DNA from 4 places in the Ideonella sp. genome. Region 1 is predicted to be linked to each of the others. Evidence: predicted binding sites of a transcription regulator. Region 1 holds the regulator's gene; each other region holds the start of a gene.

Region 1 (5,834 bases):
GAGGCCGCGGCGAGCAGCGCGCCGGCCAGGCGGATGGCGCCGGCCTGCACGCCGGCCGAGAGCACCTGGCCATTGGCCGTGGCCCAACGGCTCCACAGCCAGGGCGCCACGCCCAACGCGGGCGCCGAGGCGATGGCGAACACCGCCATCACCGCCGCGCCGCCGGCGGCGTTGTTGGCCAGGGCGGCCACCACGAGCGCCGACTGCAGCAAGCCGCAAGGCCAAGCCACCCAGGCCAGCCCCACCCCGCCGGCCTTGGCCGGGCCGGTCATGCGCTGCCAGCCTTGCGCGTCGGGCTGCGCCGCGCGTTGCGCCCCGCGGCCGGCGCGTTCGAGCCAATCGGGCTGCCGACCCCGGATCAGCAACCACAGGCCCAGGGCCAGCGCCGCCACATGCAGCAGCGCCCACAGCGGGCGCAGCGCCGGGCTCAGCTGGCTCCAGTGCGACAGGGCCGCCACGCTGGCGGCCGCCACCGCGCCGGCCAGCGCGTAGCCGGCCAGCCGCCCCAGGTGGAAGGCCGACCAGGCGTTGCGCGCCGAGCCGCCGCAGGCGCGAACGGCGGCCATGCTGGGGGCACCGCACATCGCCGCGCAGTGCAGCGAGCCGGCCAGCCCCATCAGCAAGGCGGTCAGCGCCAGGGCGGCGGTCATCGCGGCAGCAGGCGGCTCAGATGATGCGCGAGAAGCGCTCGCGCACCTTGTCGGCCTGCAGGTGCTTGTCGAAGACCATCGCGATGGCCCGCACCACGAACCAGCCCGACGCGGTCACCTGCAGCGCGCCCGGCTCCACGGTGACCAGCCCTTCGGCCGCGAAGGTGGCGAGATCGCCCAGCTCGGCCCGGAAGTAGTCGCGGAAGTTCACCAGGTAGGCCAGCTCGATCGACTCGAACTCGACCCGCCCTTGGCACATCAGCGCCATGATCACGGCCCGGCGCAGCAGGTCGTCGCGGGTCAGTGCCAGGCCCCGCACGGTGGGCAGCTGGCCGTGGCGGATCGCGTCGTAGTACTCGGGCAGCGTCTTCGCGTTCTGGCTGTAGGTGGCGCCCATGCGGCCGATGGCCGACACGCCCAGGCCGATCAAATCGCAGTCGGGCTGCGTGCTGTAGCCCTGGAAGTTGCGGTGCAACCGGCCCTGCCGCTTGGCGGCGGCCAGCGCGTCGTCGGCGAGCGCGAAGTGGTCCATGCCGATGTAGCTGTAGCCATGGCCCATGAAGCCCGCGATCGCGCCGGACAGCATGGCCACCCGGTCGCCCGGCGGCGGCAGCATCGCCGCTTCAATGCGGCGCTGCGGCTTGAAGCGTTGCGGCAGGTGCGCGTAGGCATACAGCGCGATGCGGTCGGGCCGCAACTCGGCCACCTGCGCCACGGTGTGGGCGAACGAGGCCGGCGTCTGTTTCGGCAGGCCGTAGATCAGGTCGGTGTTGATCGACTCGTAGCCCAGCGCGCGAGACGCCAGGATCAGGTCGCGCACGCTTTCGAAGCTCTGCACCCGGTGCACGGCCTTCTGCACCTCGGGGTCGAAATCCTGCACGCCGAAACTGAGCCGGTTGAAGCCCATGCGCCGGAAGGCCGCCAGGCGCTCGGCGGTCACCGTGCGCGGGTCGACCTCGATCGACACCTCGGCATTCGGGGTCAGGCGAAACGCATCGTTCAGCTCGGCCATCAGGCCTTCGAGCTCGGCGTCGCTCAAGAAGGTGGGCGAACCGCCGCCCAGGTGCAGCTGCGACACCGGCTGCGGCGCACCCAGCACCTTGGCATACAGCGCGATCTCGGCGCGCAGCGCCAGCAGGTATTCGGCGGCGCGATCGTGGTGCTTGGTGATGACCTTGTTGCAGGCGCAGTAGTAGCACAACGATTCGCAGAACGGGATGTGCACGTACAGCGACAGCGGCGTGCGGGCGCCGACGCAGGCCCCGTCGGCGCGCTGGCGCAAGGCCTGTTCAAGGTCGGCCGGGCCGAAGGCCTCGACGAACCGGTCGGCCGTGGGGTACGAGGTGTAACGCGGCCCCGGCACGTCGAAGCGGCGCAACAACGAAAGCGGCAGGCCGCCCGGCGTCGACTCGGGAGTGGCAATGCCGGCAGCAGGGGCAACGGTCAGATCAGGCATGGGGCCAATCGTGCCGCGCAGTGCCGGCCCGGCGCTTGATCTGGCGCAAGCCGACGGGGGCCCCTGCGGCGAAAAATTGCGCCGTTGTTGAGGATGATCATGCCCACTGCCGACCCCTGCCCTTTCCCCCCGCGCGAGCCCGGCGCGGCCGCCACGGAACGCGCCCGCGAACGGGCTGGCGCCTTCAACGTGGCCTGCTCCAGCTGCAACCTGCGCGAGCTGTGCCTGCCGGTGGGCTTGTCGAGCACCGACCTCGCCCGGCTGGACCAGCTGGTGGCCACGCGCCGCACCGTGGCCCGGGGCGACACGCTGTTTCGCGCCGGTGAGCCTTTCCAGTCGCTCTTTGCGGTGCGCACCGGTTTCTTCAAGACCCGGGTCTCGTCCGAAGACGGGCGCGACCAGGTGACCGGCTTCCAGATGGCCGGCGAGTTGCTGGGCCTGGACGGGATCAGCGGCGACCGCCACACCTGCGACGCCGTGGCGCTGGAAGACTCGCAGGTCTGCGTGATCCCCTTTGCCGAGCTGGAGCACCTGTCGCGCGAGTTCGGCGACCTGCAGCGCCAGTTCCACAAGATCATGAGCCGCGAGATCGTGCGCGACCACGGCGTGATGCTGCTGCTGGGCAGCATGCGCGCCGAAGAGCGCCTGGCGGCCTTTCTGCTGAACCTGACCCAGCGCCTGCAGTCGCGCGGCTTCTCGGCCTCGGCGCTGGTGCTGCGCATGACGCGCGAAGAGATCGGCAGCTACCTCGGGCTGAAGCTCGAAACGGTCAGCCGCACGTTCTCGAAGTTCCAGGAAGACGGGCTGCTGCAGGTCAGGCAGCGCCAGATCCGCATCATCAACCAGGCTGGACTGCAGCAGCTGGTCAACGGCGCCACCTGCTGAGCGCAAGCCACCGGCTGGGCGCCATGCCGTCACGGCGCCCATCGGCGCCGCGCGCCGCTCACTCGACGTTCGGGTGGGTCAGGAAATGGGTGATCGTCGACGCGAGCGCGATCACCAGCCAGAACAACAGGAAAGCCACCGAGTAGACGGTTGTCGGCTGCCAGTCTGCCGAATCGGCACCGGCCCATGAAAGCTGGTGGGGGTCGACGACGGCAAAGACCAGCATCTCAAGCACGCCCGCCATCAGGAAGGCCGGCCAGAGGATGCACAGCCAGCGCACCGGCGGCGCAACATCGATCTCTGCCACGTGGTGGTGGGGCATGGCGGCTCCCCCGTTTGGCGCCACGGTGTCACCCATCAGGGCTTGGCGGTGGCGGCGTGGTTGCGTGCCTGCAGCGCGGGCGTCATCGCGTCCGGCGCGGCCGAGCGCTCGCTCACACCGCCACGCTCTTGCAGATTCAGCACGGGGTCGGCCCCACGCGCGGCGATGACCGCAGTCACCAGGCTGGCGACCACCACGACCAGCGGGCCGCCGATCATCAGCCACACCATCGGCTCACGCCACCAGGCGCGCGCCTGCAGCGCCTGGTCTTGCGTACGGGTCGCATTCATCGCTTCACTCCTCTGGGCCACCTTCGTTGGCGGCCAGTGTTGGACCGTGCCGCTCTCTCAGCGCGGCACCACAAAGCTGGATTTCTCGCTCACCTGCGCCGGCGGCTCAGCCCCGACAGACTCACGTTCTACACGAAATTCGATCGGGTGGGGGCCGGCACCCACCTGGGCGGCCGATTCTGGCGGCAACTGCAACGCCACCGTCAGCCACCTTGCCTCGGCCGGCGCGAGCGTCAACTCGCTGCCCCGCGCCAGGGCCAGCCCTGGCAGGCCTTGCGCGCTGACACGGTAGTGCTGCGGTGTCTCGGTCACGTTCATCACCTGCAGCCGGAAGACATTCTCGACCCGGCCGTCTTCGACCAGGCGCGCCAGCGAGGCGCGGTCGCGCACCACGTCGACCCGGAACGGGCTGCGCAGCGCCAGGCTGGCCACGAAGGCCCCGGCGATCAGCAGCATCACCGTGCTGTAGATCAGCACCCGCGGCCGCAGCACCCGCTGCAGGATCTGGCGCCAGCCCAGGTGCTCGGCGAGGCTGTTCTCGGTGGCGTAGCGGATCAGCCCGCGCCGATAAGGCCCCCTGGCCGCCGCATCGCCGCCGCTCGCGGTGGACGCGGCAGCTTGGGGCAGCCCGGCGGCCATCTTGTCCATGATGCCGTCGCACACGTCGATGCAGGCGGCGCAGCCGATGCACTCGTACTGCAGGCCCTTGCGGATGTCGATGCCGGTCGGGCAGACCTGCACGCACAGCCCGCAGTCGACGCACGCGCCCTGCGTGGCCGCCGCCGGATCGCCCTTGCGCAGCCTTGCGCCGCGCGGCTCGCCGCGCTTCGTGTCGTAGCTGATGATCAGCGTGTCGCGGTCGAACATCGCGCTCTGGAAGCGCGCGTAGGGGCACATGTACTTGCAGACCTGCTCGCGCATGTAGCCGGCGTTGCCGTAGGTGGCAAAGCCGTAGAACAGCACCCAGAACCACTCCCACGGGCCGAAGCCCAGGGTCAGCGCCTCTTGCGCCAGGCTGCGGATCGGCGTGAAGTAGCCGACGAAGGTGAAGCCGGTCCACAGCCCGATGGCCAGCCAGACCGTCTGCTTGCCGCCCTTGCGGGCCAGGCGCTCCCAGGTCCAGGGGCTCTTGTCGAGCTTCATCCGCTGGGCCCGGTCGCCCTCGAACTTCTGCTCGACCCACATGAACATCTCGGTGTAGACCGTCTGCGGGCAGGCGTAGCCGCACCACAGACGCCCGGCCACCGCGGTGAACAGGAACAAGGCGTAGGCCGAGAGGATCAGCAGGCCCGTCAGGTAGATGAAGTCCTGCGGGTAGAGCACCAGGCCGAAGATGTAGAAGCGCCGCGAGACCAGGTCGAGCAGCACCGCCTGGCGGTCGTTCCAGACCAGCCACGGCATGCCGTAGAACACCAGCTGCGTAGCCCAGACCAGCAGCCAGCGCCAGGTGGCGAAGGTGCCGCTGACCGCGCGCGGGTAGATCTTGTTCTGCTTCTGGTACAGCGAGACAAGAACGCCGCTGCCCTCGCCCTCGCCTGCACCGGCCTCAGCCGGCGCGGGGGCGATCGGGATCACGCGAGCCGCTGGCTTGCTGGCCGTCGGTTCAAGCATACGCATGGGCCTGCATCACGATCACTGCCCGGCCACCTGGGTGGGGTGCGACAGGCTCCAGACATAGGCCGTCAGCACCTCGACCTGCTCGGGCGTCAGGCGCTGGGCCTGCGGCGGCATCACGTTGGTCTTGCCGCCGTTGATCATCGCGAGGATCGCCGGCTCGCCCCAGCCGTGCAGCCAGATCTTGTCGGTCAGGTTCGGCGCGCCGATGGCGGCGTTGCCCTTGCCGTCCACGCCATGGCAGGCGGCACAGGCCGCGAACTTGGGCTTGCCCAGCTGGGCCGACAGCTCGTTGTGCGCGCTGCCCGACAGGCTGAGCACGTACTGCGCCACGTTGCGCGCGTCGTCCCCATTGCCCACGGCGGCGGCCATCGGCGGCATCACGCCGCGGCGACCTTCGACGATGGTCTTGTGGATGTAGGCGTCCAGCCCCTCCTGGCCGCTGCCGAGCCAGTCGCGGTCGGTCAGATCGGGGAAAGACTTGCTGCCGCGCCCGTCGGCGCCGTGGCACTGGGCGCAGGTGTTGGCGAACAGCCGCTCGCCGATCGCCATCGCCTTCGGGTTCTTGGCCAGCTGCTCGACCGGCTTGCCCACCAGGTCGGCGTAGACCGGGTTCA
Region 2 (5,834 bases), on a different contig from region 1:
AACAAGGGCCAGATCGTCGGCAGCTACCAGCTCAAGCGCTACGAGGCCGCCTTGATCCAGGACGGCCGCTGCTACCCGCTCAACGCGCTGCTCGACGACAGCGGCAAGGACTGGTGGGAACTGCGCGCCTATGACATCAACGACGACGGCGTGATCGTCGGCACCGGCAACTTCGACAACAAATGGCGCGGCTTCGTCGCCACGCCGGTCAAGCGCTGAGCCGCCCGCACTACCCGAAAGGTCGAATTCCATGACTCACCTGTTTCAACAAGCCCTGCCGCGCATTGCGCTGACCCTGATCGCGCTGGCCGCCGGCGCCGCGTTCGCCGGCACCCCGCCGATGTACCGGATCGAAAAGATCAAGCGCGACGAAACCGGCGCCTTGAAGGCCCAATCGGCGCAGTCGATCAACAATGACGGCGTCGTCGTCGGCTGGTCCCGCGTCGACAACTTCGGCTACATCCCCTTCATGCTGGACGGCCGCCGGCCGCAGCAGATGCAGGGGCCGGCCGCCCGGGCGATGTACGACGGCCCGAACGTGAACATCCGGCGCGAGGTGGCGGGGTCGATCTACCCCGACGCCTACCTGTGGGACAGCGCCGGCACGCCCACCAACCTGAGCCCCTTGCTGCCGTGCACGGGCAACAAGTCGAGCAGCAGCGCGGCCATCAACGACGCCGGCACGGTCGTGGGCAACTACACCTGCACGGTCAACCGCAAGACCCGCTACGGCGCCTGGATCTACCAAGACGGTGTGATGACCGACCTGGGCACGCTGGGCGCAAGCAGCACCTCGGTGCACGCCATCAACAACAGCGGCCAGGCGGTGGGCGAGTCGGATGTCGTCGTCAATGGCAAGACCGTCTCGCACGCCTACCTGTGGCAAAACGGTGCCATGACCGACCTGGGCACGCTGGGCGAAGACAACAGCGTCGCGCTGGCGATCAACGAGGCCGGCTACGTGGTCGGCACCTCGTATGGCAGCTACCCCGCCGGGTCGCAGGCCTTCGTCTACAAAGACGGCACGATGAAGGCGATGCCCACCTGCGCCGGCAACACCCTCAAGCCGTCGGCGATCAACAACCACGGCCAGGTCGTCGGCAACTTCCGCGTGCGCTACTCGACGACCGCCGTGCTGGTGCACCAAGGCCAGTGTTATTTCTTCTCGGCGCTGCTCGACGACAGCGCCGAAGGCTGGCGCGACCTGCGGATCTACGACATCAACGACGACGGCGTGATCGTCGGCGAAGGCAGCAAGGGCGCGTTCATCGCCACGCCGCTTAAGCAAGGCCAGTGAGCGTCGGCCAACGCTGACCACCCCCGTGGCAAGCCGGGCAAACCCGGCCTGCCACGCCTCGCGCCAATGCCTGGACACTGCGGCATGGGCTGGGTATGCTTTGACGCAAATCAAAACGCGTGGCCGCAAGCGCCACGCGTCCCGGCCGCTCCCGGGGCAGCCCCTGCACCACCATAACCAAGCCGCCAGACATGGACGAGACAACCCAGCCGCACACGCGCGCCCAAGAGTTGCGGGCGTTCCTGACCTTGTCGGTCGTGTTGGCGCCGGTGCTGGCCGTGGGCCTGGTGTCCGGCTACGGGTTCCTGGTCTGGATGATCCAGCTGATCGCCGGCCCGCCCGGCACCCGGCTCTGAACCCAGGGTGGCCATGCGGACCGAAGAGCTTCACATCGCCAGCCTCGTCATCCACTCGACGCCCCATCGCCTGCCCGCCGTCACCGGCGCCATTGCCGCGCTGCCGGGGGCGCTGGTCCACGCGTCATCGGAGCATGGCAAGGCGGTGGTGACGTTGGAAGCACCCAGCGCCGAGTCGATGACGGCGATGGTGGCGAACATCCAGCACATCGACGGGGTGTTGTCGGCCACGCTGGTCTACCAGTGTGCAGACAGCCTCGACGCGATGAACGAGGAGATTCCGGATGCGTAGACGCGACTTCATCCACCAGTCCGCCGCGGCGGCAGCGGGCGCGGCCGCGGGCATTGCGATGCCGGTGCAGGCCCAGCCGGCCGCCGGCGAAGGCGACCCTAGCGTCAAGTGGAGCAAGGCCCCCTGCCGCTTCTGCGGCACCGGCTGCGGCGTGGTGGTGGCGGTCAAGGACAACCGGGTCATCGCCACCCAGGGCGACAAGCAGGCCGAGGTCAACAAGGGCCTGAACTGCATCAAGGGCTACTACCTGTCGAAGATCATGTACGGCGAAGACCGGCTGACCACGCCGCTGCTGCGCATGAAAGACGGCAAGTACGCCAAGGACGGCGAGTTCGAGCGCGTGTCGTGGGACACCGCGTTCGACGTGATGGCCGAGCAGTTCAAGCGCGCGCTGAAAGACAAGGGCCCCACGTCGGTGGGCATGTTTGGCTCGGGCCAATGGACGATCTGGGAAGGCTACGCCGCGCTGAAGCTGATGAAGGCGGGCTTTCGCACCAACAACCTCGACCCCAACGCGCGGCACTGCATGGCTTCGGCCGCGGCGGGCTTCATGCGCACCTTCGGCGCCGACGAGCCGATGGGCTGCTACGACGACATCGAGGCCGCCGACGCGTTCGTGCTCTGGGGCTCGAACATGGCCGAGATGCACCCGATCCTGTGGACACGGGTGACCGACCGGCGCCTGAGCGCGCCGAACGTCAAGGTGGCGGTGCTGTCGACGTTCGAGCACCGCTCGTACGAGCTGGCCGACATCGAGCTCACCTTCACGCCGCAGACCGACCTGGCGATCCTCAACTACATCGCCCACTACATCATCAGCACCGGCCGGGTGAACAAGGATTTCGTCGAGAAGCACACGACCTTCCTGCTCGGCAACCCCGACATCGGCTACGGCCTGCGGCCCGAGCACCCGCTGCAGAAGGCGGCCAAGAACGCCGGCGCGGCCGGCGGGTCCAAGCCGATGACCTTCGACGAGTTCGCCAAGTTCGTCTCCACCTACGACCTGGAGTACACGGCCCAGCTCAGCGGCGTGCCGAAGAACCGCCTGCAGGCGCTGGCCGAGCTGTACGCCGACCCGAAGGTCAAGGTGATGTCGTTCTGGACCATGGGCTTCAACCAGCACACGCGCGGTGTCTGGTGCAACAACATGGTCTACAACATCCACCTGCTGACCGGCAAGATCGCGACCCCGGGCAACAGCCCGTTCTCGCTGACGGGCCAGCCCTCGGCCTGCGGCACCGCGCGCGAGGTGGGCACCTTCGCCCACCGCCTGCCGGCCGACATGGTGGTGAGCAACCCCAAGCACCGAGCCCACGCCGAAGAGATCTGGAAGCTGCCGCCCGGCACCATCCCCGACACGCCGGGCTACCACGCCGTGCTACAGAACCGCATGCTCAAGGACGGCAAGCTCAACGCCTACTGGGTGATGGTCAACAACAACATGCAGGCCGGCGCGAACCTGCTGCAAGAAGGCTACCCCGGCTACCGCAACCCGGCGAACTTCGTCGTCGTGTCAGATGCCTACCCCACCGTCACCGCCATCTCGGCAGACCTGATCCTGCCGGCGGCGATGTGGGTCGAGAAAGAAGGCGCCTACGGCAACGCCGAGCGGCGCACGCACTTCTGGCACCAGCTGGTGCCGGCCCCGGGCGATGCACGCTCAGACCTGTGGCAGCTGATGGAGTTCTCCAAGCGCTTCAAGGTCGAAGAGGTGTGGCCCGCCGAGCTGATCGCGAAGAAGCCCGAGTACCGCGGCAAGACGCTGTTCGACATCCTCTTTCGCAACGGCGTGGTCGACAAGTTCCCGGCCACCGACGTGGAAGCCGGTTATGCCAACGCCGAGGCCAAGGCCTTCGGCTTCTACCCGCAAAAAGGGCTGTTCGAAGAGTACGCGCACTTCGGCCGCGGCCACGGGCACGACCTGGCCCCCTTCGACACCTACCACCAGGTGCGCGGCCTGCGCTGGCCGGTGGTCGACGGCAAAGAAACCCGCTGGCGCTACAAAGAGGGGCTGGACCCTTACGTCAAGCCCGGCACCGATTACCAGTTCTACGGCTTCCCCGACGGCAAGGCCCGCATCTACGCCCTGCCCTACGAGCCGCCGCCCGAGGCGCCCGACAAGGACTACCCGTTCTGGCTGTCGACCGGCCGCGTGCTCGAGCACTGGCATTCGGGCTCGATGACCCGCCGCGTGCCCGAGCTGCACAAGGCCGTGCCCCACGCGGTCTGCTACATGCACCCGGACGACGCGGTGGCGCTGGGCGTGCGGCGCGGCTCAGAGGTCGAGATCAGCTCGCGCCGCGGCAGCATGCGCACCCGCGTGGAGACGCGCGACCGCAACAAGCCGCCGCGCGGCCTGGTCTTCGTGCCGTGGTTCGATGCGAGCCAGCTGATCAACAAGGTGACGCTGGACGCGACCGACCCGATCTCGTTCCAGACCGATTTCAAGAAATGCGCTGTGAAGATCGTCAAGGTCTAGAGGTGGCCCCATGAAGCTGCGCATCCTGCTTGCCCTGGCCGCGCTGGCGGCGCTGTTCTGCGCCGAAGCGGCGCCGCTCGTCGACGCGATGCGCGGCCCGACGCCGATCACCGGCACGACCGAGCCGCCGCGGCTGGGCAATGCGGTGAACGACGACAACCGGCTGCCGCGCAACTACAGCTACCAGCCGCCGATCATCCCGCACCGCATCGACGGCTACCAGGTCGACAAGAACTTCAACAAGTGCCTGGACTGCCACGCCCGGGAGAAGACCGACTTCTCGCAGGCGATCCCGGTCAGCGCCACGCACTACATCGACCGCAACGGCAAGGTGCTGGACCACATCTCCACGCGGCGCTACTTCTGCAAGCAGTGCCACGTGGCGCAAGAAGGCGTGCCGCCGCTGGTCGGCAATGTGTTCCGGGGCGACCCTGCCGACGCCGCCTCGGCGCCGAAGAAGTAGAACGAGGACACCCGACATGCTCAAGCGCATCAAGCTGTACTGGGACGTCATCCGCAGGCCGAGCGTTCACTACAGCCTCGGCTTCCTGACGCTCGGCGGCTTCATCGGCGGCATCATCTTCTGGGGCGGCTTCAACACCGCGATGGAGGCGACCAACACCGAAGCCTTCTGCACCAGCTGCCACGAGATGCGCGACAACGTCTACGCCGAGCTCAAGTCGACCATCCACTACAGCAACCGCTCGGGGGTGCGCGCGATCTGCTCGGACTGCCACGTGCCGCACGCCTGGACCAACAAGATCGCCCGCAAGATGCAGGCATCGAAAGAGGTGTGGGGCAAGATCTTCGGCACCATCGACACGCAAGAGAAATTTCGCGACAAGCGGCTCGAGCTCGCGCAGCACGAGTGGGCGCGGCTGAAGGCGAACGACTCGCTGGAGTGCCGCAATTGCCACCAGTACGCGTCGATGGACTTCACGCGCCAGAGCGTGCGGGCGCAGAACATGCACTCGACCTACCTGGCCAACAAGGAAAAGACCTGCATCGACTGCCACAAGGGCATCGCCCACCGGCTGCCGCACATCCCGCCCGGCGACGCGCCGACCGACACGCCGGGGCAGCGGGTGCCCAAGCCCGATGCGGCCGAGCAGGCCGCGTTGGCGCAGCCGACCACGGCCACAGCGGTCACGGCGGCCACACCGGCCACACCGACCGCCGCGGCCAGCGCCAGCAGCCAGTGAGTTAGCCCGCGGCACCGCCGTCGCCCATGAAAAAGGCGCCCTTCGAGGGCGCCTTCGTTTTTGCCGGGCCCGTGCACCTGCGCGGTGCCCGGGCCCGGCTTGCTCAGCCGATCAGGGGGCTTCGACCAGCATCGCGTAGTCCAGCATCGCCATCGCCGCGTCGGCCTGGGCCCAGAAGCGGTGGTACGTCCACGTGGGGGCGGTGCCG
Region 3 (5,834 bases), on a different contig from region 1:
GCATCGTGCGGCGCCCCGGCCAGCTTGGCCGCGCGCGCCAGCCGGCGGTTGTCGATCGCGCCCACCCGGCCGGCAATCGCCGCCGTGACCGGCGCGGTGTGGGCGGCGCGCGGCGGCTCGCGCAGGCCGCCCTGGGCCTGGCAGATGGCCAGGAACTTGGCGAGCGCGAGGCCGCTGTCGAGCGTCTTGGTGGCCAGCGCCAGGCCGGTGCCCGCTGCGGCGCGGCCGGCCATTTCAAGCACCGTGCCGGCCAGCACCAGCGCACGCTGGCGCAGGTCGAGCGGCGCATCGGCTGCGCGCTGCAGCACCGCCATCGCGTCGACCGCCTCGAGCGCCGGGCCGATGCCGCGGCCCACCGGCTGCAGGCCATCGGTCTCGATCACCTGCACCTGCAGTCCCACCGCCGTGCCCACGGCGATCAGCCCGGCCGCCAGCGAGCGCGCCGCCGCCGAGTTGCGCACCTTGGCGGTCGGGCCGATCGGCAGGTCGATCAGCACCCGCTCGGAGCCGGCCGCCACCTTCTTCGACAGCACCGAGGCCACCAGCTGCGCCTCGCTGTCCAGGTCGAGCGGCCGCTCGACGCGGATCAACACATCGTCGGCCGGGCTGAGCCGCGCCGCGCCGCCCCAGGCGATGCAGGCGCCCTCGCGCTCGACCACGCGGCGCATCGTCGCCATGTCCAGCGTCACCGGGGCCAGCGTCTCCATCGTGTCGGCCGTGCCGGCCGGCGAGGTGATCGCGCGCGACGAGGTCTTGGGCATCACCACGCCGCAGGCCGCGACGATCGGCACCACGATCAGCGTGGTGCGGTTGCCGGGCAGGCCGCCAACGCAGTGCTTGTCCATCACCGGCGCCATCGGCCAGCGGATGCGCTCGCCCACGTCGACCATCGCCCGCGTCAGCGCCACCGTCTCGCCCAGGTCCAGCCGGCCGCCCGAGCAGGCGGTGACGAAGGCGGCCAGGTGAAGGTCGGACACGCGCCCGCGGCTGATGTCTTCGATCAGCGCGTGCATCGATGCGTAGTCGAGCTTGGCGCCATACACCTTGGCGCGCAGAAAGCGCAGCGATTCGATCGGCGAGGCATGCCGCACCACCACGTCTTCGCCACCTTCGAGCCCGAGCAGCTCCCAGGCCGCCTCGGACAGCGCTGCTTCGTCGTGCGCCAGCCAGTCGCCCTCGACGCGGTGCAGGATGGCCGGCACCACCGTGCCGTTGACCACCACCTCGACCTGCGCCTGGGCCTCGAAGCCCTCGGCGCGGCATACGGCGCAGTCGCGGTGCATGTAGACCACCGCCTGCTGGTAGGTGTCGATGCGGGCCCGCCGCGCGCGCAGGCGGCCGGGGCTGGCGGGGGCCGGGTCGGTTGAAGTCACCGCGGTCACAGCTCGACCACGTCCCGGTACTCGGGCACCGTGCAAGGCCAATGGTGTCGCTCCTCGATCGTCTGGCGCAAGGCGTCGGCCGGCACGGGCTCGCCGTGGGTGACGAACACCTGCCGCGGCGCGGCCGGCAGCGCGGCCACCCAGGCCAGCAGCTCGTCGCGGTCGGCGTGGGCCGACAACGAATCGATCTGCTTCACCTCGGCCCGGATCGGCACATACTGGCCATGGATCTTCACCGTCGACGCGCCGGCCACGATCGTGGCGCCGCGCGTGCCCGCGGCCTGGAAGCCGGCGAACAAGATGCTGTTGCGCGGGTCTGGCGCAAAGGCCTTCAAGTGGTGCAGCACCCGCCCGCCCGACGCCATGCCGCTGGCCGAGACGATCACCGCCGGCATGCGGATCTCGTTCAATCGCTTGGACTCTTCAACCGTGTTGACGATGCGCGCCGCGCCGGACATGGCCGCGCACTGCTCGGGCGACAAGCGGTGCTCGGCCCGGTGCTTGACGTAGATGCGCGTCGCATCGGCCGCCATCGGGCTGTTCAAGAACACCGGCACGTCCGGGATGCGGTGCTGCTGCTTGAGCAGGTGCAGGCCGTAGAGCAGCGTCTGCGCCCGGCCCACCGCGAACGCCGGGATCACCACCACGCCGCCGCGGGCGGCCGTGCGGCTGATCACATCGGCCATCACCGTCAGCGGGTCGGGGCCACCGTGTGGCCGGTCACCGTAGGTCGATTCGACGACCAGCCAGTCGGCCGCCTCGGGCACCTCGGGCGGCCGCATCAGCAGGTCGTTGGCGCGGCCGAGGTCGCCTGAGAACAGGATCGAGCGCAGGTCCCACTCGACCCGCACGCTGGCCGCGCCGAGCAGGTGGCCGGCGCGCCGCAGCACCACCCGCACGCCCGGGATCGGCTCGAAACCCTCGCCGAACTGGCGCGGCGCGAAATGCTCGAGCGCGGCGACCGCGTCTTGCTCGGTGTACAGCGGCAGGGCCGGCCGGTGCTTCGAGAAGCCATGGCGGTTGGCGTACTCGGCCTCTTCTTCGAGCAGGCGGCCCGAATCGGGCAGCAGCAGGCCGCAAAGGTCGCGCGTGGCTGCGCTGCAGTAGACCGGCCCCCGAAACCCGGCCTGCACGAGGCGGGGGATGAAGCCGCTGTGGTCGAGGTGCGCGTGGCTCAGCACCACCGCGTCGATCCCCGACGCGGGTACCGGGAAATCCTCCCAGTTGCGCAGCCGCAGTTGCTTGAGCCCCTGGAACAGCCCGCAATCGACCAGCATGCGCCGGCCCTCGTGCTCCAGCAGGTACTTCGATCCGGTCACCGTGCCGGTGGCCCCAAGAAACGTCAAGCGCATGCCGGGCCTCGTCTTCCTCGTGTGTCGGGATGTCCGTGCACGATAGGCCGGCCTGCCTGAAATGGCTTGACCAGCATCAACTCGCGCGCCGCGCGAAGCTGCACGATCGCGTGCAGGGTCGATTCGACCATGAAGCGAGGCCGACATGAAGACCGACGAAGCCCTGAAGCGCGACGTGGAAGCCGAACTGGCCTGGGACCCCGCGGTCAACGCCAGCGCGGTGGGCGTGGCGGTGAACGACGGCGTGGTGACCCTGACCGGCCACCTCGACAGCTACGCCCAGAAATGGGCCGTCGACAAGGCGCTGCGCCGCCTGGCCGGCGTGAAGGCCATCGCGATGGAGCTCGACGTGCAGGTGGCACCCGACCATGTGCGCAGCGACACCGAGATCGCCCAGGCCGCCGAGACGGCACTGAAGTGGCACACGATGGTGCCCACCGATGCGATCCAGCTGCGGGTCGACAAGGGCTGGGTCACGGTCGAAGGCCGGGTCGACTGGGATTTCGAGCGCCGCGCGGTCGAGGCCACGCTGCGCCACCTGAAGGGCGTGGTCGGCCTGACCAACGACATCCAGCTGAAGCAGACCCCGACACCGGCCACGCTGGCCGAGCTGATCGAAGCCGCACTGTCGCGCCAGGCCACGCGCCAGGCCGAGCGCATGACGATCATCACCGACGCCGACGGCACCGTCACGCTGCGCGGCACGGTGCACTCGTGGTACGAGCGCGGCGCGGCGGTCGGCGCCGCGTGGGCTGCGCCGGGCGTGCGCAACGTCATCAACGAGTTGAAGATCGGCTGACGCGCGAGCGCCCTGCCCGCTTTGCGCGGGATCAAGCCACCCCGCCCGGCACGGCGTTCTACTGCGGCCGTTCAACACCACACAAGAGACCACCATGGGTTTCAACCTGGCCAACCGCAGCCTGCTGACGCTCGACGAGCTCCAGCCCCGGGGCGTGAGCTACCTGCTCGAGATTGCCCACGAACTGAAGCGGGCCAAGGCGGCCGGCACCGAGCAGCAACACCTGCGCGGCAAAGAGATCGTGCTGCTGTTCGCCAAGACCTCGACCCGCACCCGCTGCGCGTTCGAAGTGGCCGCCTTCGACCAAGGCGCCCATGTCTCGTTCATCGGCCCGCACGACTCGCAGCTGGGCGAGAAGGAAAGCGTGAAAGACACCGCCCGCGTGCTGGGCCGCATGTACGACGCGATCGAATACCGCGGCTTCGAGCAGCGCGTGGTGCGCGAGCTGGCCGCGCACTCGGGGGTGCCGGTCTACAACGGCCTGACCAATGAATACCACCCCACGCAGGTGCTGGCCGATTTCATGACGATGCAAGAGAACTGCCGCAAGCCGCTGGCCGAGATGAAACTCGCCTATGTGGGCGATGCGCGCTTCAACACCGCCGACTCGTTGCTCGAAGGCGCCGCGATGATGGGGCTGGACTTTCGCATCGGCGCCCCGCGCGAGCTGTGGCCGCCGCAAGAGGTGCAAGACAAGGCCCGCGCGATGGCCGAGCAAAGCGGCGCCAAGCTGCGCCTGACCACCTCGCCGCAAGAAGCGGTCGAGGGCGCCGATTTCATCTACACCGACGTCTGGGTCTCGATGGGCGAGCCGGCCAGCGTGTGGGCCGAGCGCATCCCGCAGCTGCTGCCCTACCAGGTCAACGCCGCGCTGATGCGCGCGGCCGGCAACCCGGGCGTGAAGTTCATGCACTGCCTGCCGGCGCTGCACAACCGCGACACCGAGGTCGGCGAGCGGATCTTCCAGCAGTTCGGACTCGATGGCGTGGAGGTCACCGAAGAGGTGTTCGAGTCGCCCGCCTCCATCGTCTGGGACCAGGCCGAGAACCGCCTGCACACGATCAAGGCCTTGCTCGTGGCCACGCTGGGGTAAACGTCATGACACACGGTGTTCATTCCGAAGCCGGCCACTTGCGCAAGGTGCTGGTGTGCCGCCCTGGCCTGGCGCAACAGCGCCTGACCCCCAACAACTGCGCCGAGCTGCTGTTCGACGATGTGATGTGGGTCTCGCAGGCCAAGACCGACCACTTCGCCTTCACCAGCGCCATGCAAGAGCGTGGTGTCGAGGTGCTGGAGCTGCACGACCTGCTGGCCGAGGTGCTGGCGCTGCCCGCCGGGCGGGCCTGGCTGCTCGACCGCAAGCTGGCGCCGCACCATGTCGGGCTCGGCCTGGCGCGCGACCTGCGCGACTGGATGAACGAGCTGCCGGCACGCGAACTGGCCGAGCGGCTGATCGGCGGCGTGGTGCGCGCCGAGCTGCCCTTTGCGCTCGCCGGTGGCCTGGCCAACTACCTGGACAACGCCGACTTCATCGTCGCACCGCTGCCCAATGCGATGTTCACCCGCGACACCAGCTGCTGGATCTACGGCGGCCTGACGCTCAACCCGATGCACTGGCCGGCGCGCCGCGCCGAGACACTGCTGATGAAGGCGATCTACCAGTTTCACCCGGCCTTCGCGCACGACGCGCGCGTGTGGTGGGGTGACCCCGAGCAAGACCACGGCGGCGCCACGCTCGAAGGCGGCGACGTGATGCCCATCGGCCACGGCACCGTGCTGGTGGGCATGGGCGAGCGCACCACGCCGCAGGCGGTGGCGCTGCTGGCGCAGGCGCTGTTCCGCGGCAGCTCGGTCGAGCGCGTGATCGCCGCCAAGCTGCCGCGCACCCGTGGCGCGATGCACCTGGACACGGTGATGACCTTCTGCGACACCGACCTGGTGACGGTCTTCCCCGAGATCGTCGACGGCATCCGCTGCACCAGCATCCGCCCCGCCGAGCAAGAAGGCGAGCTCGAATTCACCGCCGAGCAGCAGCCCTTTCTGCCGCTGCTGGCCGAAGCGCTGGGCCTGAAGAAGCTGCGCACCGTGTCGACCGGCGGCGACGCCTACGAGGCCGAGCGCGAACAATGGGACGACGGCAACAACGTGCTGGCGCTGGCCCCCGGCGTGGTCATCGCCTACAACCGCAACACCCACACCAACACCTTGCTGCGCAAGGCCGGCGTCGAGGTCATCACCATCCCCAGCGCCGAGCTCGGCCGCGGGCGCGGTGGTGGGCACTGCATGTCGTGCCCGATCGAG
Region 4 (5,834 bases), on a different contig from region 1:
CGCTCGCCGCCGGTGGCCCGCACCACCAGCGCCCCCACGTGCTGCTCACGCATCAGCGTGGCGGCCTGGCGCAGGGTGGCGGTCGCGTCGATCGAGACGATGGGGCGCTTGCAAATCTGGTCGATGTTCATGGCGGTCTCCTGTGTGGGCGACCCGCGGGCCGCCGATGCCTCGCCACTCTAGTGAGCACCCCACCGCCAGCCTTGACAAAGATCAGCCCGGGCCCATCGCTTGACGAAACGCAATGTGCGGCTCGCGCGGCTTCCTAGACTTTGCTGGTGGACTTGCAGAACGCTTCGGTCCACACGGCACAACCGGCGCGAACGGCGCCAGTGGCGCAACGCGCGCCCACCGACCCCACAGGAGCAAGACCATGAGTGCACTGACCCGACTGGAACGTCTGGACGACATGTTTCCCGAGCTCTTCCGCCGCTTCGGGCGGCCCCTGCAATGGAGCGAAGAGACCCCCGGCGAGATCAAGATCGACGTGACCGAGAACGACAAGGACTACCTGGTCCGCGCCGAGATCCCGGGCGCGAAGAAAGACGACATCCGCGTCACCGTCGACCGCAACTTCGTCTCGATCAGCGCAGAGGTGCGCAAGGAGAAGGAAGACAAGTCCGACGGCGGTCGCGTGCTGCTGCGCGAAACCTACTACGGCAGCGCGTCGCGCGGCTTTTCGCTGGCCAGCGAGATCGACGAGAAGGCGGTGGTCGCCAAGCTCGAAGACGGCGTGCTGAAGCTGACGCTGCCCAAGCGCGCCAGCGCCGCCGCGCGGTCGATCGCGATCGAGTGACACCCAAGCGCCGGCCTTTCGTCGACACCCCCATGGCAACCGCAGGGTTCATCCGATGAGCACCACCCACCCGATGAGCCCGGTGGACACCGCCTGGTACCACATGGACGGGCCGGCCAACCCGGCGATCGTGACCGGCGTGGCGATCACCGCGCAGCCGCTGGACTTCGGCCGCGTGCGGCGCGAATTTCAGCGCCGGCTGCTGCGCTTCGACCGCTTCCGCCAGCGCGTGGTCGTGCAGGGCACGGCGCTGGCAACGCCGGTGTGGCAAGACGTGCCCGACCTCGACCTCGATGCCCACCTGCGCCACATCGCCTTGCCGGCGCCGGGCGACGAGGCGACGCTGCGCACCGTCGTCGAGGGCCTGGCCAGCCTGCCGCTCGACCACCGCCTGCCGCTGTGGCAGGCCTACGTGGTCGACAACGTGGGCAGCGGCAGCGCGCTGGTGCTGCGCTACCACCACTGCATCGGCGACGGCACCGCGATGATGGCCGTCGCCGCGCGGCTGTTCGACATGCCGCACCGCGCATTGCGGCCGCCCGCCAGGGCGAGCGTCCCCTCGGCGCCGACGGTGGTCGACGCGGCGCTGCGGCTGGCCGGCGAGGCCGGCGCTGTGCTGTCGGACCTCGTCAAGTGGCCCGACCCCGCCTCGCCGATCAAGGGCGAGTTCGGCATCCGCAAGAGCGTCGCGTGGTCGGCGCCTGTGCCGATCGACACCGTCAAGGCGATCGGCGCACCGACCGGCGCCAAGGTCAACGACGTGCTGGTGGCCGCCGTCAGCGGTGCGTTGCGCAGCTACCTGCGCCACCGCGGGGTGGACCCCACGGACACCACGCTGCGCGCGATGGTGCCGATGGACCTTCGCCCGCTCGACCGCCTGGGCGAGCTCGGCAACGAGTTCGGCCTGGTCATCCTCGACCTGCCGGTGTCAGCGGCCACGCCCGGCGAGCGCCTGGCGCGAACGAAGGCCGGCATGGACGCGCTGAAGGTGTCGGCCGAGGCGCCGGCAATGCAGTTGCTGCTCGACCTGTTCGGCCGCGGGCCGAAGGCGCTGGAGGACATCGCCTGCAGCATCTTCGGCAGCAAGGCCAGCCTCGTGCTGACCAACGTGATCGGCCCGCGCGAGGGCATCCGGCTTGCCGGCGTGCCGGTCGAGCGGCTGATGTTCTGCGTCCCGCACCCGGGCCAGCAGATCGGCATGGGCGCCAGCATCATGAGCTACCAAGGCATGGCCACGCTGACCGTGATCGCCGATGCCCGGCTGGTGCCCGACCCGCAGGCCATCACCCAGGCGTTCAACCGCGAGGTCGCGGCCATGGCCCACCCCGCGCAGCCGCGCGGCGACGCCGCACGCTGACGCGCGCGCCGCCGGGGCCCGCCCGGTGCTCAGGGCACCAGCAGCACCGGCAGATGGCAGCGTGCCAGCACGCCGCTGGCGACCGAACCCAGCAGCACGTTGCCGAAGGCGGTGTGGCCGTGCGTGCCCATCACGATCAGGTCGGGCTTTTCTTCGGCCGCAACGGCAGCGATGGCCTGCACCGCATGGCCGGTGGTGTGCGACACGCGCACGTTCCAGCCGTTTTGCTCGCAGAACTTCTGCACCGGCCCGAGCACGCTGTGCGCCTGCTCGCGGTAGTAGGCGTCCAGCACCCCGTGGTCGAGAAAACGCGCCGCGTAGGTCGGCACCGGCGTCACGGCGGTGAAGACGATGAACTCGTGACCGCCGCCGACCAGTTCGTCGTGCGCGGCGATGTAGCTCAGCATGCGCTTGGTGTAGTCGCTGCCATCGACGGGCAAGAGAATCTTCATGGGGCCTCCGCAGGTACGTGGAGCCTCGATCGTGCGGCGGGCGGCCCCCAGGCTGGTTGACGGATGTCAACCGGCCGGCGCACCACCTGCCTACGATGGGCCGGCGCCGGTGAGCGCATTGGCCTTTCCATGGCCCGAAGGGATCGACATGCGGGATGCGGCGACGGCGACGAAGAACGCGCCAGCCTGGTGGCGCCAAAGCCAGGCGACAGCGCTGCACGCGCTGCGCTCGGGCCTGCAGGGCCTGACCCAGCGCCAAGCCGCCGCACGCCTGCGGCGCCAGGGCCCGAACACCTTGCAGGCCGCCACCGGCCCTGGCACGCTCAAGGCCTTTCTGTCGCGCCTGGCCAACCCGCTGGTGCTGGTGCTGCTGGCCGCCTCGCTGATCTCGGCGTTCACCGGCGATGCGATCAGCTTCGTGGTCATCGCGGCGATGGTGGTCATGAGCATCGTGCTCGACATGGTGCAAGAGCACCGCGCCGGCCGCGCGGTCGAGGCGCTGCGGCATTCGGTGGCGCTGCGTGCGCGGGCCTGGCGCGACGGCCAGGTGGTGGAGCTGCCGGCGCAGGGCCTGGTGGCGGGCGACGTGGTCGAGCTGTCTGCCGGCGACCTGATCGCCGCCGACGGTCGGGTGCTGGCCGCCAACGACTTCTTCGTCAACCAGGCGGCGCTGACCGGCGAGGCCTATCCGGTCGAGAAGCGGCCGCTCGAGCCGGGCAGCGACGAGCGCGACGCCCTGTCATGCGCCCACGCGGTCTTCTCGGGCAGCAGCGTGATCAGCGGCTCGGCGCGCCTGCTGGTGTGCGCCACCGGCCGCCAGACCGAGATCGGCCGCATCGCCCGCACGCTGGCCTCCGAGCCGCCGCCGACGGCGTTCGAGCGCGGCACGCGCCGTTTCGGCCTGATGCTGACCCGCGCCACGCTGGCGCTGGTGCTGTTCGTGCTGCTGATCAACACGCTGTACCAGCGGCCGCTGCTCGAGTCGTTTCTGTTCGCGGTGGCGCTGGCGGTGGGGCTGACGCCCGAGCTGCTGCCGATGATCGTGTCGGTCACGCTGGCCCGCGGCGCGGTGCGCATGGCGCGTGGCCATGTGATCGTCAAGCGGCTCGCCGCCGTGCAAGACCTGGGTGCGATGGATGTGCTGTGCACCGACAAGACCGGCACCCTGACCGAGGCGCAGCTGCGGGTCGAGCGGGTCTTCGACGCCGAGGGCCAGGACGCGCCGCAGGTGGTCGAGCTGGCGTGGCTGAACAGCCATTTCGAGACCGGCCTGAAGTCGCCGCTGGACGACGCGATCCTGGCCCAGCCGGGCCTCGAGGCATCGACCTGGCGCAAGCTCGACGAGGTGCCGTTCGATTTCGAGCGCCGCCGCGTGTCGGTGCTGCTCGAGCGCGACGACCAGCGGCTGCTGATCGCCAAGGGCGCACCCGAGGACATTCTTCGCCTGAGCACCTGGGTCGACACACCGGGTGGCCCGCAGCCGCTGGACGGCGCCACGCGCGAGCGCATCGCCCGCAGCCTGGTCGAGCATGGCGAGCAGGGGCTGCGGCTGCTGGCCGTGGCCACCCGCCGCATCGACAGCAGCTGCGGCGATGTGTCGGCCGCCGACGAGCATGATTTCGCCTTCGCCGGGCTGGTGGCCTTTGCCGACCCGCCCAAGCTGTCGACATCGGCCGCGCTGCGCTCGCTGGCCGAGCACGGCATTGCGGTGAAGATCGTCACCGGCGACAACGAATCGGTCACCCGGCACCTGTGCGCGGTGCTGCAGATCCCGATCGTCGGCGTGCTCACCGGCACCCAGATCGCCGCGATGGACGACGCCAGCCTGCGCGCCGCCGCCGAGCGGGCCAACCTGTTCTGCCGCGTGACGCCCGAGCAGAAGAACCGCATCGTGCTGGCGCTGCAGGCGCGTGGCCACGTGGTGGGTTACCTGGGCGACGGCATCAACGACGCGCCACCGCTGCATTCGGCCGATGTCGGCATCTCGGTCGACGCCGCCGTCGACGTGGCCAAGCAGGCGGCCGACCTGGTGCTGCTGCAGCACGACCTCGGTGTGCTGCGCGACGGCGTGCGCGAGGGCCGACGCACGCTGATCAACGTCAACAAGTACGTGCTGATGGCCACCAGCTCGAACTTCGGCAACATGGTCAGCATGGCCGCGGCGGCGCTGTTCCTGCCCTTCCTGCCGATGCGGCCGGTGCAGATCCTGCTCAACAACTTTCTCTACGACGTGTCGGAGCTGGCGATCCCGACCGACCGCGTCGACGACGCCGACCTGCTGGCGCCGCGCCGCTGGGACACGCCGTTCGTGCACAACTTCATGCTGTGCTTCGGCCCGCTGAGCTCGGCCTTCGACCTGGCCGCGTTCGCGCTGTTGTACTGGGTGCTGCAGACGCCGGCCGAGGTGTTCCAGACCGCGTGGTTCGTCGAATCGATGGCCACGCAGGTGTTCGTCATCTTCGTGATCCGCACCACCCGCGCCTGCTGGCGCGACCGCCCCTCGCCGTGGCTGGCGGCGGCCAGTGTGGCCGCCGTCGGCGTGGCGCTGGCACTGCCTTTTCTGCCGTGGGGCCGCGTGTTCGGCCTGGTGCCGCTGCCGGCCGAGGTGCTTGGGCTGCTGATGGCGCTGACGCTGGGCTACCTGGCGGTGGCCGAGCTGGCCAAGCACGCCTTCTACCGCTGGATCGCCCAGCCGACCGGCAGCCCCGTGACGAGCTAACGCATCAGCACATAGCGCCCCGGCGCATCGTCCAGCGGCACGATGCCCTGCTCCACCGCGCCCATCGCCGGCGGCGTGCGCGGCCGGCCGGAGTGGCGGGCCAGCCAGCCCTGCCATTCGGGCCACCACGAGCCGGCCTTGCGGTCGGCCTGGACCAGGTAGACGTTCGGATCGACGTACTTGCCGTCGGTCTCGCGCACCCGCACGCGGTAGCTGCGGTTCGGGTGGCCGGGCGGGCCGACGACACCGGCGTTGTGGCCACCGGTGGTCAGCGCGAAGGTGATCTCGGCGTCGGTCAGCAGGTGCAGCTTGTAGACCGAGCGCCACGGCGCCACGTGGTCGGTCTCGGTGCCGAGGCAGAACAGCGGCACGTGGATGTCGCCCAGCGCCACCGGCTTGCCGGCCACGCGAAAACGCGCCGCCGCCAGGTCGTTGCGCAGGAACAGCCCGTGCAGGTACTGCGAATGCATGCGGTAGGGCATGCGCGTCGCGTCGGTGTTCCAGGCCATC

What was found. The regulator FNR, encoded in region 1, switches genes on or off when oxygen is low (the NO sensors DNR and NnrR bind a similar motif). The targets are predictions, from matches to a motif close to TTGATNNNNATCAA.
Region 2: the regulator FNR is predicted to act here: its motif matches at 1,398-1,411, upstream of napE (periplasmic nitrate reductase, NapE protein).
Region 3: the regulator FNR is predicted to act here: its motif matches at 2,801-2,814, upstream of ACE3SG_RS20890 (MBL fold metallo-hydrolase RNA specificity domain-containing protein).
Region 4: the regulator FNR is predicted to act here: its motif matches at 2,662-2,675, upstream of ACE3SG_RS01890 (universal stress protein).

Annotation. Positions count from the first base shown of each region.
Region 1 covers NZ_JAYSDQ010000026.1:53,052-58,885, forward strand. Annotated here, with positions in the region: gene ACE3SG_RS26255 (sulfite exporter TauE/SafE family protein) at 1-650, opposite strand, end outside; gene hemN (oxygen-independent coproporphyrinogen III oxidase) at 667-2,106, opposite strand; gene fnr (fumarate/nitrate reduction transcriptional regulator Fnr) at 2,206-2,991, shown strand; gene ACE3SG_RS26270 (hypothetical protein) at 3,050-3,313, opposite strand; gene ACE3SG_RS26275 (hypothetical protein) at 3,349-3,603, opposite strand; gene ccoG (cytochrome c oxidase accessory protein CcoG) at 3,661-5,220, opposite strand; gene ccoP (cytochrome-c oxidase, cbb3-type subunit III) at 5,236-5,834, opposite strand, start outside.
Region 2 covers NZ_JAYSDQ010000017.1:171,756-177,589, reverse strand. Annotated here, with positions in the region: gene ACE3SG_RS21540 (hypothetical protein) at 1-219, shown strand, start outside; gene ACE3SG_RS21535 (hypothetical protein) at 251-1,297, shown strand; gene napE (periplasmic nitrate reductase, NapE protein) at 1,489-1,653, shown strand; gene ACE3SG_RS21525 (chaperone NapD) at 1,667-1,945, shown strand; gene napA (periplasmic nitrate reductase subunit alpha) at 1,938-4,424, shown strand; gene ACE3SG_RS21515 (nitrate reductase cytochrome c-type subunit) at 4,435-4,887, shown strand; gene ACE3SG_RS21510 (cytochrome c3 family protein) at 4,904-5,626, shown strand; gene ACE3SG_RS21505 (glycoside hydrolase family 48 protein) at 5,738-5,834, opposite strand, start outside.
Region 3 covers NZ_JAYSDQ010000017.1:8,302-14,135, reverse strand. Annotated here, with positions in the region: gene ACE3SG_RS20895 (thymidine phosphorylase family protein) at 1-1,373, opposite strand, end outside; gene ACE3SG_RS20890 (MBL fold metallo-hydrolase RNA specificity domain-containing protein) at 1,379-2,734, opposite strand; gene ACE3SG_RS20885 (BON domain-containing protein) at 2,880-3,533, shown strand; gene argF (ornithine carbamoyltransferase) at 3,628-4,626, shown strand; gene arcA (arginine deiminase) at 4,632-5,834, shown strand, end outside.
Region 4 covers NZ_JAYSDQ010000001.1:446,466-452,299, reverse strand. Annotated here, with positions in the region: gene ACE3SG_RS01905 (CBS domain-containing protein) at 1-131, opposite strand, end outside; gene ACE3SG_RS01900 (Hsp20/alpha crystallin family protein) at 374-796, shown strand; gene ACE3SG_RS01895 (wax ester/triacylglycerol synthase family O-acyltransferase) at 852-2,153, shown strand; gene ACE3SG_RS01890 (universal stress protein) at 2,183-2,605, opposite strand; gene mgtA (magnesium-translocating P-type ATPase) at 2,754-5,324, shown strand; gene ACE3SG_RS01880 (PHA/PHB synthase family protein) at 5,321-5,834, opposite strand, start outside.